DNA from 3 places in the Microbacterium terrae genome. Region 1 is predicted to be linked to each of the others. Evidence: predicted binding sites of a transcription regulator. Region 1 holds the regulator's gene; each other region holds the start of a gene.

Region 1 (5,581 bases):
CGTGCTCGCCAAGTGCTACGGCGGTGACATCACGCGCAAGCGCAAGCTGCTCGAGAAGCAGAAGGAGGGCAAGAAGCGCATGAAGATGGTCGGTCGCGTCGAGGTCCCCCAGGAGGCGTTCATCGCCGCGCTCTCGGGCGACGTCGAGGGCAAGGCCGCCAAGTAGGCTGTTCAGATGCGTCGAGGAACATTCCGGGACGACACCGTCGACTACGCCGCCGTCGGGGCGACGCAGGCGCCCGATCTCATGCAGTATCCGCCCGAGCGGAGCATCCCCGCCGAGCAGGCATGGCGCATCGGCAGCGGTGAGGCGCGCTTCCAGACCGCCGCGGAGGCCCTGATGTCGTGGGGTGCGCTGCGCGGAGCAGGGCTGGCGGTCGCCGACGTGCGTCCGGCGTCGGGTCCGATGTACTCCGGGGTGAGCTTCGACGCCGAGGGTCACCCCGTCGCCCCGAGCCGCTCCGAGGCCGACGTGCGCTACGACGCCGACGGCACCCCGTACGTGGGTGCGGGCACCACACTGCGCGTCGACGGGCGTGTCAAGGGGCTGAAGGCCGACGCCGAGCTCCGTGTGATCTTCGCGCTGGAAGAGCCGCGCCGCGTGGGCTTCGCCCTGGGCACCGTCGGCGAGTCGGTCGTGAGCGGCGAGGAGTCGTTCATGCTCGACTGGTACGACAACGACGAGGTGTGGTTCACCGTCCGCGCGTTCGACGCCCCCGCCTCGCTCGTGTACCGGATGATCCCCGCTCTCACGCGCAGGCGCCGCCGCGAGCTGTTCACCGGGTACCTGCGCGCGATCTCGCCGCTGTACACCACCCCCGCGTGAGGGCCTGATGGGCTCGGCGCTCCCGCTCGGCGACCCGGTCCCCGCCGACGGCTCACTTCCCGAGGGCACGGCGGTCGATCCGCACACCCCGTTCAGCGTGTACCTGCACGTGCCGTTCTGCCGCGTGCGGTGCGGGTACTGCGACTTCAACACGTACACCTCGTCGGAGCTGCGGGGTGCGCGACAGGACGAGTACGCCGACACGCTGCTGACCGAGATCGCCCTCGCCGCGCGCGTGCTCGACGGCGTCGGCGCCCCGCGACCGGCATCCACGGTCTTCTTCGGCGGAGGCACGCCGACACTCCTGCCTCCCGGAGATCTCGCCCGCATGCTCGACGGGGTCCACGCGACGTTCGGCCTCGAGCCCGGTGCCGAGGTCACCGTCGAGGCGAACCCCGACACCGTGACGGACGCCGTCGCCGACACGCTCGCGGCGGCCGGCGTGACGCGACTGTCGATCGGCATGCAGTCGGCAGTTCCGCATGTGCTCGCCGCCCTCGACCGCACGCACGAGCCCGCCAACGTGGCGACGGCAGTCGCCGCCGCGAGACGCGCGGGTCTCGACGTGAGCGTCGACCTCATCTACGGCGCACCGGGGGAGTCTCTGGCGGACTGGCGCGCATCCCTCGATGCGGCGACGGCGCTCGCACCCGACCACATCTCGGCCTACGCGCTCATCATCGAGGAGGGGACCAAGCTCGCCCGGCAGATCCGCCGCGGCGAGGTCCCGGCTCCCGACGACGATCTGCAGGCCGACATGTACGAGCTCGCCGACGAGCTCCTCGCCGCAGCCGGATTCTCCTGGTACGAGGTGTCGAACTGGGCGCGCACCGATGCCCAGCGCTCACGCCACAATCTGGCCTACTGGCGCGGATCGGACTGGTGGGGCTTCGGTCCGGGCGCCCACAGCCACGTCGCCGGCACGCGGTTCTGGAACGTCAAGCATCCGGCCGCCTACGCGCAGCGTCTCGCCGCCGGGGAGTCCCCGGCCGCCGGGCGCGAGGTTCCGGATGCCGCGGCGCTCGAGCTCGAGCGCATCCTGCTCGGCTCGCGGATCCGGGAGGGCCTTGTGATCGCCGACCTGCCGGCACCGGCGCGCACAGCGGTGGCCGGCCTCATCGCCGACGGTCTGGTCGAGGCGGGCCCAGCGCTTCGCGGGAGCCTCGTGCTCACCCGCCACGGGCGGCTCCTGGCGGATGCCGTCGTGCGCGCACTCACCGAGTGACGCGCCTCGCCGTCGTGGGGGAGGGCATCCGATAGAATTGGCACTCCGGTCATGTGAGTGCCAATCTCGGGACGAGGAGGCGTGGTGGTCAGCGAACGAGGACTGCAGGTGCTGCGGGCTATCGTCCAGGACTATGTCGACACGCGCGAGCCCGTCGGCAGCAAGGCGATCGTCGAGCGTCACGCCTTCGGCGTCTCGGCTGCCACGATCCGCAACGACATGGCCCAGCTCGAGGACGAAGAGCTGATCACGGCACCCCACACGTCGTCGGGCCGCGTCCCGACAGACAAGGGGTACCGCGTCTTCGTCGACCACCTCGCCGAACTCCGCCCGCTGAGCGCGGCCCAGCGGACCGCCATCTCGTCGTTCCTCGAAGGCCCCGGCGACCTCGACGACGTGATGGCGCGCACCGTGCGCGCACTCACGCGGCTCACCGGCCAGGTGGCGATCGTGCAGTACCCGTCGTTCGCCCGCGCGACGGTCACCCATGTCGAGCTCGTGCAGCTCGGCGGGGGACGGATGCTGGTCGTCGTCGTCACCGACACCGGACGGGTCTCGCAGCGCCTCGCGTTCGTGCGCGACGAGTTCGACGACGCCGACCTCGCCACCATGCGCGCATCGATCGCCACGCTGGTCGTCGCTCAGCCCGTGCAGAACGGAATGCAGCGCATCGCCGATCACCTCGCCGGCGACCGGCTCGCGCCGTCGCCGCGCGTGCAGGCTACCGACGAGATCGCCCGCCTCGTCGCCGAGGAGCTCGACGAGTTCCGCCAGGACAAGCTGGTGATGGCCGGCAGCGCCAACCTCGCTCGTCGCGAGGCGGACTTCCGCGGCAGCATCTATCCGCTCCTCGAGGCGATCGAGGAGCAGGTGACGCTGCTCCGGCTGATGGGCGAGATGGTGGCCGACGAGCAGGGCCTCGCGACCAGCATCGGTCGCGAGAACGAGCCGTTCGGCCTCGCCGAGGCGTCGATCGTGACGAGCGACTACGACGCGACCGGGTCGCGCGCCCGCGTGGGCGTGCTCGGCCCCACACGCATGGACTACCCCACCAATCTTGCGGCGGCACGTGCCGTCGCCCGCTACCTCACGCGCCTGCTCGAAGAAGACGAGAGCAGCCGCTGACGCGGAACGAACACCACGACCCCGCGGCGCGCCGCGGGCAGGAAGGCGAAAGTGGCTGACCACTACGAGGTCCTCGGCGTCTCGCGCGAAGCGACCACCGACGAGATCAAGAAGGCGTACCGTCGCCTCGCGCGGGAGCTGCACCCCGATGTGAACCCCGGCGAGGAGGCATCCGAGCGCTTCAAGCTCGTGACCCACGCGTACGACGTGCTGAGCAACCCCGATCAGCGCGCCCGCTACGACATGGGCGGCGACAACGCGTTCGGCGGCGGCGGCGCAGCCGGATTCGGCGGGTTCGGCGACATCTTCGAGACGTTCTTCGGCGCCGGCGGCGGTGCCCGCGGCGGGCGTCCGCGCTCCCGGCGCGAGCGCGGTCAGGACGCCCTGGTGCGGGTCACCCTGGACCTCGGCGACGTCGTCTTCGGCGCCCACCGCGACATCGAGGTCGACACCGCGGTGCTCTGCGAGACGTGCGAGGGCTCCTGCTGCCAGCCGGGCACCCAGCCGGTGCGGTGCGACATCTGCCAGGGCAGCGGCCACGTGCAGCGTCAGGTGCGCAGTCTCCTCGGCAACGTCGTGACCAGCGCCCCGTGCAACATCTGCCAGGGCTACGGGACGACGATCCCGTACCCGTGCGGCACCTGCCAGGGACAGGGCCGCGTGCGCGCCCGGCGCACCGTGTCGCTCGACATCCCCGGTGGCGTCGAGACGGGCCTGCGGCTGCAGCTGCCCGGATCGGGCGAGGTCGGGCCCGCGGGCGGCCCCAACGGCGACCTGTACGTCGAGGTGACCGTGACGAACCACGACGTCTTCAGCCGTGACGGCGATGATCTCCTGGCGACACTCGAGGTCTCGATGCCCGACGCCATCCTCGGCGCGAACACCACGATCGAGTCGCTCGACGGTCCGGTCGACCTCGAGGTGCGCGCGGGCGTGCAGTCGGGCGACGTGCTCACGATCAAGGGGCGCGGCATCACGCCGCTGCGCGGCACCCAGCGCGGAGACCTGCGCGTCGGCGTCCACGTCGTGACCCCGACCCGGCTCGACCACAAGGAACGGGCGCTCATCGAGGACTTCGCCGCGCGCACGAAGGCACCCGCGCCCCGCCTGGCCGAGTTCCACCAGGGCCTGTTCGCCAAGCTGCGCGACCGCTTCCGCAACGGCTGAGCCATGGCGCTGCACTTCCTGCTCGAAGGACCGCTGACCGCCGAGGCCGGCGACGAGGTCGTGCTCACCGGCGCCGAGGCGCACCATGCGGCGACGGTGCGGCGCGTCCGCGCCGGCGAAGCAGTGACGGTGGGCGACGGTGCAGGCGTCTGGCTCACCGGCGAGGTCGCCTCGGTCGCGGCGCGCGAAGTGGTGGTGGTGATCGCTGCGCGTCGCACCGATCCGCAGCCGTCCCCCCGCGTCGTGCTGGTGCAGGCGCTGGCGAAGGGCGACCGCGACGAGCTGGCGATCCAGGCCGCGACCGAGCTCGGCGTCGATGCGATCATCCCGTGGCAGGCGTCCCGGAGCGTCTCGCGCTGGGACTCGGCGAAGGCCGAGAAGGGGCGGGCCCGCTGGGCCACGATCGTGCGCGAGGCTGCGAAGCAGGCCCATCGCTCGTGGGTTCCCGAGATCGGCGAGCTCACGACCACCCGCGCCCTCGCGGCGCTGGCATCCACCGCGCGAGTCCTCCTCCTCGAACCGACCGCCGACACGCCGCTCACCGGACTCGACCTGGCCGCCGGCGACGGCGACCTCGTGTTCGTCGTGGGCCCGGAGGGCGGGTTCGCCCCGGAGGAGCTGGCAGCGCTCACGGCTGCCGGTGCGACCGCGGTGCGCCTCGGCGCGACCGTGCTGCGCACCTCGACCGCCGGGCCGGCCGCACTGTCGGTCGTCAACGCCGCACTCGGCCGCTGGTGACCGACCGGTCCGCGCACCGCCCTGCTGGCTAGACTGAATCCATGAGCGAGCCCAGCGTGTTCACGCGCATCCTGAACGGCGAGATCCCCGCCGAGGTCGTCGCCGAGACCGAGAACGCGGTGGCCATCAAGGACATCGCGCCGCAGGCTCCGGTCCACGTCGTCGTCTTCCCGCGCGACGCGACGTACCGCGACGTCGTGGAGCTCGCAGCCGGTGATCCGGCTCTCCTCACCGAGATCGTCGGCCTCGCGAACTCGGTGGCCGCAGACCTCTCCGACGGTGATTTCCGTCTCGTGTTCAACCGCGGCGCCGGCGCCGGCCAGACGGTGTTCCACGTTCACGCCCATGTGCTGGCCGGCGGACTGAAGGAGTCGAGCCTCGGTGGCTGACGAACCCACGATCGAACGCGTGTACGCCGACGGCGTCGCCATGGTGCAGCTGCTCGGCCCGCAGGACCGGCTGCTGCGCGTCGTCGAGCGCGAGCACCCCGGCGTCGACGT
Region 2 (5,581 bases), 650 kb from region 1:
CGACCTTCTCGGGCTTGTCGGCGACGACGGCCTCGGTGGTGAGGAAGAGACCGGCGATCGACGCGGCGTTCTGCAGCGCGGAGCGGGTGACCTTCACCGGGTCGTTGATGCCGGCGGCCAGCATGTCGACGTACTCGCCGGTGGCGGCGTTGAGGCCCTGTCCACCCGGGAGCTCGGCGACCTTGTTCGCGACGACGCCCGGCTCGAGACCGGCGTTGAGCGCGATCTGCTTGAGCGGAGCCTCGATCGCGACGCGCACGATGTTCGCACCGGTCGCCTCGTCGCCCACGAGCTCGAGGTTCGCGAACGCCTTCTTGCCGGCCTGGATGAGCGCGACGCCACCGCCGGGGACGATGCCCTCTTCGACGGCTGCCTTCGCGTTGCGGACGGCGTCCTCGATGCGGTGCTTGCGCTCCTTGAGCTCGACCTCGGTCGCGGCACCCGCCTTGATGACGGCAACGCCGCCGGCGAGCTTCGCGAGGCGCTCCTGGAGCTTCTCGCGGTCGTAGTCGCTGTCGGTGTTCTCGATCTCGCGGCGGATCTGGGTCACGCGACCCTCGATCTGACCGGCGTCGCCGGCACCCTCGACGATGGTGGTCTCGTCCTTGGTGATGATGACCTTGCGAGCACGGCCGAGCAGGTCGAGGGTGGCGTTCTCGAGCTTGAGACCGACCTCCTCGGTGATGACCTGGCCGCCGGTGAGGATCGCGATGTCCTGCAGCTGAGCCTTGCGACGGTCGCCGAAGCCGGGAGCCTTGACGGCAGCCGACTTGAAGATGCCGCGGATCTTGTTGAGCACGAGGGTCGCGAGAGCCTCGCCCTCGACGTCCTCAGCGATGATCAGCAGTTCCTTGCCGTCCTGGATCACCTTGTCGACGATCGGCAGAAGGTCCTTGATGTTCGAGATCTTCTGGTTCGCGATGAGGATGTACGGGTCCTCGAAGACCGCCTCCTGGCGCTCCGGGTCCGTGACGAAGTAGGGGTTGATGTAGCCCTTGTCGAAGCGCATGCCCTCGGTGAGCTCGAGCTCGGTGCCGAAGGTCTGCGACTCCTCGACCGTGACGACGCCTTCCTTGCCCACCTTGTCGATGGCCTCGGCGATCAGGGCGCCGATCTCGGGGTCACCCGCGGAGATGGAAGCCGTGGCGGCGATCTCCTCCTTGGTCTCGACCTCCTTGGCGTCCTCGAGCAGCTGGGTCGTGATGGCCGCGACGGCCTTCTCGATGCCCTTCTTGAGCGAGATGGGGTCGGCGCCGGCCGCGACGTTGCGCAGGCCTTCGCGAACGAGCGCCTGAGCGAGGACCGTGGCGGTCGTGGTGCCGTCACCGGCGACGTCGTCGGTCTTCTTGGCGACCTCCTTGACGAGCTCCGCACCGATCTTCTCGTACGGGTCGTCGAGCTCGATCTCCTTGGCGATCGAGACACCGTCGTTCGTGATCGTGGGGGCGCCCCACTTCTTCTCGAGCACGACGTTGCGACCGCGCGGGCCGAGCGTCACCTTGACGGCGTCGGCGAGGATGTTCAGGCCGCGCTCGAGGCCACGACGGGCCTCCTCGTCGAAAGCGATGATCTTTGCCATGTGTGTGTCGTCCCTCCGGAACGTTGGCTGGGGGTATTAGCACTCAACAAACGCGAGTGCTAAATCATTCTGGCACTCGACCCTATCGAGTGCAAGCCGCGGCGAAGGGTCCTGAAACGCACGGAAACGGGATGCCGAGCGGCATCCCGTTTCCGGAAGTGAGGTGTGGTGACGTGCCCGTCAGGCGACGACGCGGACCGATTCGGCCTGCGGACCCTTCTGCCCGGCACCGACGGTGAACTCGACAGTCTGGCCCTCTTCGAGGACGCGGAAGCCGTTCATGTCGATGTTCGAGTAGTGGACGAAGACATCCTGGCCGTCGGTGACGGTGATGAAGCCGAAGCCCTTCTCGGCGTTGAACCACTTGACGGTTCCCTGGGTCATGCGAATCTCCTGCTGGTGGTGGGACAGGCTTCATCGTATGCACGGGCCGCGCCCGGATCGCGTCGCGACGGCAAGTGTTGACACGCGTGCATCGAAGTGTTTACCGGCAGGAAACACCCACGGCCGGGCGGACCGCCGCGGGGGCGGAGGATGCCGATCAGGGCGTCGGCGTCGCGGTGCTTCCGGCGTCCGTGTGGTCGAGCCCCAGCACGACGGTCAGCTGCTTGCTCTCGGGATCGGCGGGCTGGTAAGCCTCGCTCTGCTCGACCCTCGCGCCGCCGATCTTCTCGGCGAGGCCGAGGGCAGCAGCCTCGTCGGCATCCTCGAGGTAGTAGACGGTCGTCTCGGCGAAGTCCTCGGACCCGGCCTCCGAGGCGAGCACGGTGTCCTCGCTCCACCCCGCCTCGACCACCGCATCCTTGGTCTGGGTGGCGAGCCCCTCCTGCGGGGTCGCGTTGAGGATGAGCACCCCGTAGGAGGTGTCCACGACGGGAGCCACGGACTCCGTCGGCTCGGGCGTCGCCGACGGCGCCGGCGCGAACTCGATGCGCCCGGAGGCGAGGAGCGTCCCGAAGATGCCGGCGCCGATCAGCACGACCGTCGCGAGCAGAGCCCACAGCAGCACGACCCAGCCGTGCATGCGCGGGTTCTCGGCACGGTGCGCCCCCACACGGTCCGTGTCCGGGAGGTCGTCGAAGCGATCTCGGGGAAAGGTCTCGTGCGGCACCCGAGAATGCTACCCGGCGGGCCCTGTGCGTCGGCTCAAGCCGCGCGGGAAGAGCGGATCAGCGCGGTGAGGCGTGTCGGGACTGGGTCGCCAGGCGCTCATCACGCACCCGGCGGAGCCGCTTCACGAGCATGGGGTCGTGCTCCTGAGCCTCGGTGGTGTCGATGAGCCGCCCGAGCAGCTGGTAATACCGAGCCGGCGACAGCGCGAGGTCGGCGCGGATCGCCTCCTCCTTCGCACCGGCGTGGCGCCGCCACTCCGCCTCGAAGTCGAGGATGGCGCGGTCGCGGTCGGTGAGGGGCACCCGCCCACGCTACGCCCGCGCGCCGCGCTCCCCCGCGCGCCACTCCACGAAAGCGCCGAGCGGGTCGACCGCGGCGACCGGCACACCGCCAACGCCGAGCACGAAGCCGCCCCAGTCAGGCGCGACCGGCGGACGCCAGACGTCGTGCAGCCCCGGCGGATCGATCGAGATCCACACCCCGTCGATGCCGGCGAGCGCGGCGAGCAGGCGCTCGCGGCCGGCGCGCGGGATGTGCGGCAGCACCCCCGGTGTCGTGACGACCAGCGTCGCGTCCTGTGGAGCCTGAGCGATCACCCCGGCGAGCACGGCCGGGTCGGAGGCATCGCCGGCGACCATCACCGGAGGATCGACCGCCGCGATGTCGAGGGCCGCGTCGATCCGCTCCCGCCTGCCGCCCTCCCCCGGCCAGACGAGCGCCGACAGGAAGGCACGGTCCTCCGCGTCGGCGGCATCGAGCGGTGTCAGGTCGATGCCCGCGCGCCAGACGATCTGCGGCATCCGCAGCGCGGGCTCGCCCGACAGCGCGCACTCCAGTACCACGGGCGACACCCCGTCGACGGGGTCGACCGCGAGCGACCCGTAGCGGTAGCTGTACCGGTCGGGATAGAGGCACAGCCCGGCGCTCGCCCCGAGCTCGACGAGCGCTATCGGGCCGTCGATGAGGCACAGCGCGGGCAGGAGCGCCGCGCAGCGCTGCGGCTCGTTCGTCTGCAGCGAGCGGACGGATGCCTCGGCCACGAGCTCGTCGGCATGGCGCGACACCCAGTCGGCCCACACCGCGAAGCCCTCCTCCGGCGCACCGAGCAGCCGTGAGACGGCGAACACCAGCGGCGGCTGACGGCGCGTCTCGGGGATCCGCGCGAGGATGCCGCACAGTCGCGGGTCGCCTGCGACCCCCGCGGCCCAGTCGCCGTAGAGCGCCGAGCGACCCGGCGCCTCTTCGCGGGCGAAGCGCGCGTAGCGGGCGGCGACGGCCGCGGCATCCGTGTGCATCCCCTCATTCTCGCGGGGAACGCACAGCCGCCGGGGAACGCCGCGGGCCGCGCTGGGGTTGAATGGTGAAGGACCGAGGAGGAACCATGACGTACGCCGTCGACAAGAGCGATGAGCAGTGGCGCGCCGAGCTGAGCCCCGAGCAGTACGCGGTGCTGCGCCAGGCGGGCACCGAGCGCGCCTGGACCGGAGAGCTGCTCGATGAGAGTCGTGCCGGTCTCTACACGTGCGCGGCGTGCGGTGCCGAGCTGTTCCGCAGCGGCACGAAGTTCGACTCGCACTGCGGGTGGCCGAGCTTCTACGAGTCGATCCGGCCGGAGGCCGTCGAGCTGATCGACGACACGAGCCACGGGATGGTGCGCACCGAGGTGCGCTGTGCGAACTGCGGCTCGCACCTGGGCCACGTCTTCCCCGACGGCTTCGGCACCCCGACGGGCGACCGCTACTGCATGAACTCGCTGTCGCTCGAGTTCGCGCCCGAGTCCGGCACATGACCGGCGCGCTGGAGGCGATGCTCGATCGGCGCTCCTGGTCGAAGTTCACCGACGACGCCCCCTCGCACCACGAGCTGCTCGACCTGATCGCCGGTGCCGGCCGCGTCGCCGACCACTCGTCGCTCAAGCCGTGGCGTCTCATCGAGCTGCGCGGCGACGACCGCCGACGCCTCGGCCGCGCGATCGGGCGCGCCGAGGGCGACTCGGGCGTGTACTCCAAGCCGCTGCGCGCGCCGCTGCTGATCGCGATCGTGGCGAGCTACAAGAAGAGCAAGGTGCCCCGCTGGGAGCAGGAGGCCGTCGCCTCGGGCGTGGCGCACGCGCTCAGCCTCGTGCTCGACGAGGCGGGCTACGCCGTCTTCTGGCGCACCGGAAGCTACACGCGCGCGAAGGCGGTCGCGAAGGCGCACGGTCTGGGCAAGAACGAGGAGCTGCTCGGCTGGCTCTACGTCGGCGGCAAGCCCGCCCGCTCGCGGGCGCTCCGGCGCAAGACCATCGACCCGACCCGCTTCCTCTCGCCGATGCCGGGCCGCCACTCCGGCGGGGGCGAGAAGGCGAAGGGCAAGAAGAGCAAGAAGTAGGGTCCGGATGCCGGACACTCGGCGCGACCAGCCGGCAATCGGCGCTCAGCCTGGCCGGCGCGCACCCCGCGCTCGGCGCCACGGCGCGGCGGCGACCACGACCGACAACAGGGCGAGGGCGACCATCACGAGCTGGCGGCCCAGCCCCGGGCCCGCCGGCGCCGGCCACAGCAGGTCGAGCACCACCGAGGTGAGCAGCTGGCCGACCACCACACCGAGGCCCAGCAGCAGCACGCCGGTGTGACGCACGATCGCCGCCGACAGGAAGATGTAGACGACCCCGATCGCTCCGCCGGTGTAGAGCCAGGGCTCGGTCGGGAACGTCGTCGGCGGGCCGACGGCCGCGACATCGATGAGCGCCGCGACCACGAGCACCGCGGTGCCGCCGATGAAGTTGACGAGCGTCGCGGTGAGCGGCGTGCCGACGCGCTGACGCAGTCGTCCGTTCGTGGCCTGCTGCCACGCGATACCCGTCCCCGCGAGGAACGGCAGCGCGAGCATCCACCACGGAACGTCGAC
Region 3 (5,581 bases), 1.1 Mb from region 1:
CGCCGGCATGCCCGGCATGGTGCACGAGTTCACGTGGATCGCCCGGCCGGGCGAAGGCGGCGCCGACATCTATCTCGAGGTCGCCGCCGGCGTCACCACGTTCGTGCTCGCCGGGCGCTACATGGAGCTGCGCTCCAAGCGCAGCGCCGGCGCAGCCCTGCGCGCACTCCTCGACCTCGGCGCCAAAGACGTGGCGGTGCGCCGCGCCGACGCATCCGGCGCCGTCACCGAGACCCGCGTGCCGGTCGCCGACCTGCGCGTCGGCGACGAGTTCACCGTGCGCCCCGGCGAGAAGATCGCCGCCGACGGGGTCATCGTCTCGGGCGCATCCGCCGTCGACGCCTCGCTCGTCACCGGCGAATCACTCCCGGTCGAGGTCGTGCCGGGCGACGCGGTCACCGGCGCGACCATGAACGCCGGCGGGATGCTGGTGGTGCGCGCCACGCGCGTCGGAGCCGACACCCAGCTGGCTCAGATCGCCCGTCTCGTCGAGGAGGCTCAGTCGGGCAAGGCCGACGTGCAGCGCCTCGCCGACCGCATCTCGGGCGTCTTCGTGCCGATCGTGCTCGTGATCGCCGCCGCGACGCTGGGTGTCTGGCTGGCGCTCGGCGCCTCGCCCGAGGTCGCCTTCACCGCCGCGGTCGCCGTGCTCATCATCGCGTGCCCGTGCGCGCTGGGTCTCGCGACCCCGACCGCGCTCCTCGTGGGCACCGGGCGCGGCGCGCAGCTCGGCGTCGTCATCAAGGGGCCCGAGGTGCTCGAGTCCACGCGACGCGTCGACACGATCGTGCTCGACAAGACCGGCACCGTCACCGCCGGCCGTATGACCCTCGTCGACGCGGTGCCCGCCGGAGCGGGCGCCACGGACCGCGCCGAGTTGCTGCGCCTCGCCGGCGCGCTCGAGCACGCGTCGGAGCATCCGCTCGCCCAGGCGATCGCCGTCGCGGCCGAGGCCGAGATCGGCGCGCTCCCGGGGGTGGAGTCGTTCCGCAGCACCGCCGGCATCGGCGTCTCGGGCGTCGTCGACGGCCACGCCGTCGTGGTGGGCCGCGAGGCCGTGCTCGACGACTGGGCGCTGACCCTGCCGGCTGACCTCGCCGACGCGAAGGCCGCCGCCGAGCGCGCCGGGCGCACGGCAGTCGTCGTCGCGTGGGACGGCGCGGTGCGCGGCATCCTGGTCATCGCCGACGAGATCAAGCCGACGAGCCCGCAGGCCATTGCACAGCTGCGGGAACTCGGACTCGACCCGGTGCTGCTCACCGGCGACAACGCCGCCGTGGCGCACAGCGTCGCCGCCGAGGTGGGGATCGAACGCGTCACCGCCGAGGTGCTCCCCCACGAGAAGGTAGCCGTGGTGAAGGCGCTGCAGTCCGAAGGACGCGTCGTCGCCATGGTCGGCGACGGCGTGAACGACGCCGCCGCGCTCGCCCAGGCCGACCTCGGCATCGCGATGGGGACGGGGACGGATGCCGCGATCGAAGCATCCGACATCACCCTGGTGCGCGGCGACCTCCGCGGCGCCGCCGACGCGATCCGCCTCTCGCGCGCCACCCTCGGAACGATCAGGGTCAACCTGTTCTGGGCGTTCGCGTACAACGTCGCGGCGATCCCGCTGGCGGCGCTGGGCCTGCTCAACCCCATGATCGCGGGCGCCGCGATGGCGCTCTCGAGCGTGTTCGTCGTCGCCAACAGCCTGCGGCTGCGCCGCTTCCGCACCACCGCCCGAGCCTGAACGGGAGAACGAGATGACCACCGTCGACACCCACGCCGACCACAGCCACCACGGCTACATCACCGACAAGGACAAGTACCTCAATCGCCTGAAGCGCATCGAGGGCCAGGCCCGCGGCATCCACAAGATGGTCGACGACGAGAAGTACTGCATCGACATCCTCACGCAGATCAGCGCCCTCACGAGCGCCCTGGAGGCCGTCGCGGTGGGGCTGCTCGAAGACCATCTGCGTCACTGCGTGGTCGACGCGGCGCGCGCCGGCGGCGACGAGGCCGAGGCGAAGATCGTCGAGGCGTCGCAGGCGATCGCCCGCCTCGTCCGCTGAGCCGCGAGCGGGCACACCCTCACCCCACGCGCGCCCCGCGCGAGCATCCTCGCCTGTCGCAATCGACGCCCCGCGCCGCAGTCTGCGACAGGCGAACCACATCGGCGCAGGCTCAGCTGTCGCGAATCACACGGTGGGCCGCATACCGCGACAGGCCAATCAGCGTAGCCCGGCGGCGCGCAGGGTCAGAGAGGGGAACGGATGCCCTACGGCTGGGCCGCGCGCACCCGACGGGCGTGGACGACGGAGTCCACCGTGAGCACGATGAGCGCGACCCACACCAGGCCGAATCCGATCCAGCGCTCGAGGGGCATGGGCTCCTGGAGGACGAGCCACCCGGTGAGGAACTGCAGGATCGGCGCCACGAACTGCAGCAGGCCGATGGTGGTGAGGGTCGCCCGGCGGGCCCCGGCGGCGAAGAAGAGCAGCGGCACCGCCGTCACGACGCCGGCGAGGCTCAGCAGCACCGCATGGGTGGGCCCGCTCGTTCCCAGGGTGAACCCGGTGGTCGTGCCGACCACCGTCAAGATGACCGCGGCGATGGGCACCAGCCACAGCGACTCGAGGGTGAGACCGCTGACCGCGTCGACCGAGGGGCCGACGCGCTTCTTCACCAGGCCGTAGACGCTGAACGATGCGGCGAGGGTGAGGGCGATCCACGGCACCGAGCCGTAGCCGACGATGATGACGAGCACCGCCGCCGCGGCGATGCCGATGGCCACCCACTGGGTCACCCGCAGCCGCTCCCGCAGCACGAGCACCGCGAGCAGCACCGTCGCGATCGGGTTGATGAAGTAGCCGAGGCTCGTCTCGATGACGTGGTCCGACAGCGCCCCGATGATGAAGACCTGCCAGTTGACGTAGATGAGCAGGCCGGCGAGAGCGGTGAGACCGAGCAGCCTCGGCTGACGCATGATGGCGATCAGCCGCGGCCAGGAGCGCATGACCGTGAGCAGCAGCGCGCAGAAGACGAGCGACAGCACGATGCGCCACGCGACGAGCTCGAACGGCCCGGTCGGCGCCAGCAGCACGAAGTACAGCGGCAGGAAGCCCCACAGCAAGTACGCGCTGAACGCGTAGACGCCACCCAGCGTGCGCTGGCGCGGTGAGTCGAGGGAACCGGATGCCGCCACCACCCCGATACCGGCGGTGTCGGTGGCGATCTCGCCGAGATCCGACGCGGTCGTGGCTGCGGGGATCGGTCCGGTGCTGCGCTTCACCTGCTCAGCCTAGGCGGGTGCCCGGACCCCGCGGCCGGAGGCGCTGACCTCGGGAGGCTGACGCCTGCCGACGTTCGCAGGATTCCTGCCACCATCCCGGGTTTGCATACGCAGAGAGGGTCGAATGCCGAAGCATCCGACCCTCTCAGGCTTTCGCGCGGTGCGCGACAGGCGTCAGCGGACGACGACCGCCAGCACGTCACGAGCCGACAGAACGAGGAACTCGTCACCGCCGAACTTGACCTCGGTGCCGCCGTACTTGCTGTAGATCACGCGGTCGCCGACGGCGACGTCGAGCGGGATGCGGTTGCCGTTGTCGTCGATGCGACCGGGGCCCACAGCCACGACCTCGCCCTCCTGGGGCTTCTCCTTGGCGGTGTCGGGGATGACGAGGCCACTGGACGTGGTCTGCTCGGCCTCGACCTGCTTGATGACGATGCGGTCCTCGAGCGGCTTGATGGAAACCGACACGGTCTACCTCTTCTTTCTTGAGACTGAAGACTCGTTAGCACTCTGACGTTGAGAGTGCTGATGTTCAGTCTAGGTGGGCTTCTGGCACTCGTGCAACGCGAGTGCCAATCCATGACGGTGAGAGTCGTCGATGGGCGGGAGACCCCTCGCGGTTCGAGGCTCCGAGTGGTAGACACGTCGTGGGGAGGCGCGCAGCGGGGGCTCGCGTAACGCTCGTCATAGGGGAAACAGATGACGGCTCGACGGTTCTGCCTGGGTATCGATCCTGGTGGAAGTCGGATTTCAGCGGCGGTCTGGGACGCCGCCGGCGACACGCGCGCCCGCCCGGTGAGCCTGGGACGGCACGCCGATGCCGCTCCTGCCTCGATCTTCGTGTCGTCCGGAGACATCGTCTTCGGCGACGCCGCGGAGCGTCGCGCACTCGCGCAGCCCGACCTGCTCGTGCGCCGGCTGCTCCCGCGGATCGGCGACGACACGCCGCTCGCCGTCGTCGATCGACGGTTCGCGGCCGAAGACCTCTTCGTGCGCCTGATCGGATGGGCGGTCCAGGCTGCCGCAGTGCAGGAGGGGGATCTGCCCGCCTCGATCGCGGTGACCGTGCCCGTGGCGTGGGGGCCGTACCGCACCGCCCTCGTGGGCGAGGCGCTCGAGCGGCACGGACTCGGCGATGCCACACTCGTCGCGGGTCCCGTCGCCGTCGCGCGCCACCACCTCCGTCACGACCGCATCCACGCCGGAGCGCTCGTGGGCGTCTACGACTTCGGCGGCAGCTCCTTCACCGCCGCGCTGGTTCGGACCGGCGAGTCGGACGTCGCCATCGAGGGGACGCCGATGAGCATCGACGACCTCGGCGGCATCGACGTCGACGACCGGATGATGGACTTCGCGCTCCGACGCGCCGGCGTGCCCGGACTCGACAGCGGCGCGCTGGAGCGCGACGCCGGTGAACGGGTCGCGCTCGCGGCGCTGCGCCGTGAATGCACCGACGCCAAGGAGGCGCTGTCGTCGGACTCGGAGTCGATCATCCCGGTGCTCGTCGCCGGTCGATGCACGACGGTGCGGGTGACGAGGGAGGATCTCGAGGCCATGATCGACGCGCACCTCGCGCGCACGATCGATCTGATGCTCGATGTGTTCGACGACGCAGGGGTGGAACCCGACGGCGTCGACGCGATCCTCCTGACCGGCGGCTCGTCGCGCATCCCCCGCGTCGCGCAGCTCGTCTCGGAGCGCGTCCGGCGACCGATCATCGTCGACGGCTCCCCCAAGATCGCAGCGGCCGCGGGCGCCGCGCAGGCGGCAGCCGACGGGTCGTACGAGATGCGCGGCGCGCTCGACGGCGAGCCGGGCGCCGTCGAGCCGCTCATGCCGCAGCCGGCAGCCGCCCCGCGGCATGCGCACCCGATGAAGGACCTCGTCGGCCGCCTGCTCCCGTTCCTCAGTCCCAGCGCACGGGGATCGGCGTGACGCGATGATCCGACCGCGCCTGGACCGGCCGGCCTTCGACGCCGACATCCTGCTGCCCCGCATCGCCCGCACGCGGCTGGACTCCCTGCTGCTGCCCGACCGGCCGTCGCGGCGCGCGGTGGTTGTCGGAACCGCCGGGTCGGGCAAGACGCGGCTGCTGCAGTCGATCCGCTCCGCGCTGGCCGCCGCCGGCGCCCCGACGACGTGGATCGAACCGGGGCGCGTCACCGCTCCCCCGTCGACGACCGCCAACACCGTGCTCTTCGTGGACGACCTCGATCTGCTCGACGACGAAGCGATGCAGCGGATCGTCTCGGCGACGGAGGATGCCTCGGCCAGCGTCATCGCGAGCGTGCATCCCGGACC

What was found. Region 1 encodes HrcA, which represses chaperone genes, less so after heat shock. Its sites were predicted from a motif close to TTNGCACTCGNNNNNNNCGAGTGCNAA; they were not measured.
Region 2: groL (chaperonin GroEL) is a predicted target of HrcA. The motif match lies at 1,616-1,642, and genes of this name have one in related genera.
Region 3: groES (co-chaperone GroES) is a predicted target of HrcA. The motif match lies at 3,830-3,856, and genes of this name have one in related genera.

Annotation. Positions count from the first base shown of each region.
Region 1 covers NZ_JAFDSS010000001.1:1,363,167-1,368,747, forward strand. Annotated here, with positions in the region: gene lepA (translation elongation factor 4) at 1-166, shown strand, start outside; gene JOD63_RS06305 (DUF1990 family protein) at 176-826, shown strand; gene hemW (radical SAM family heme chaperone HemW) at 834-2,051, shown strand; gene hrcA (heat-inducible transcriptional repressor HrcA) at 2,136-3,176, shown strand; gene dnaJ (molecular chaperone DnaJ) at 3,228-4,343, shown strand; gene JOD63_RS06325 (16S rRNA (uracil(1498)-N(3))-methyltransferase) at 4,347-5,081, shown strand; gene JOD63_RS06330 (HIT domain-containing protein) at 5,123-5,470, shown strand; gene JOD63_RS06335 (PhoH family protein) at 5,511-5,581, shown strand, end outside.
Region 2 covers NZ_JAFDSS010000001.1:710,350-715,930, reverse strand. Annotated here, with positions in the region: gene groL (chaperonin GroEL) at 1-1,579, opposite strand, end outside; gene JOD63_RS03300 (cold-shock protein) at 1,760-1,963, opposite strand; gene JOD63_RS03295 (LytR C-terminal domain-containing protein) at 2,121-2,690, opposite strand; gene JOD63_RS03290 (DUF3263 domain-containing protein) at 2,749-2,994, opposite strand; gene JOD63_RS03285 (DUF2332 domain-containing protein) at 3,004-3,987, opposite strand; gene msrB (peptide-methionine (R)-S-oxide reductase MsrB) at 4,074-4,481, shown strand; gene JOD63_RS03275 (nitroreductase family protein) at 4,478-5,062, shown strand; gene JOD63_RS03270 (DMT family transporter) at 5,108-5,581, opposite strand, start outside.
Region 3 covers NZ_JAFDSS010000001.1:2,431,487-2,437,067, forward strand. Annotated here, with positions in the region: gene JOD63_RS11180 (heavy metal translocating P-type ATPase) at 1-1,732, shown strand, start outside; gene JOD63_RS11185 (metal-sensitive transcriptional regulator) at 1,746-2,057, shown strand; gene rarD (EamA family transporter RarD) at 2,264-3,190, opposite strand; gene groES (co-chaperone GroES) at 3,452-3,748, opposite strand; gene JOD63_RS11200 (Hsp70 family protein) at 3,980-5,215, shown strand; gene JOD63_RS11205 (helix-turn-helix domain-containing protein) at 5,220-5,581, shown strand, end outside.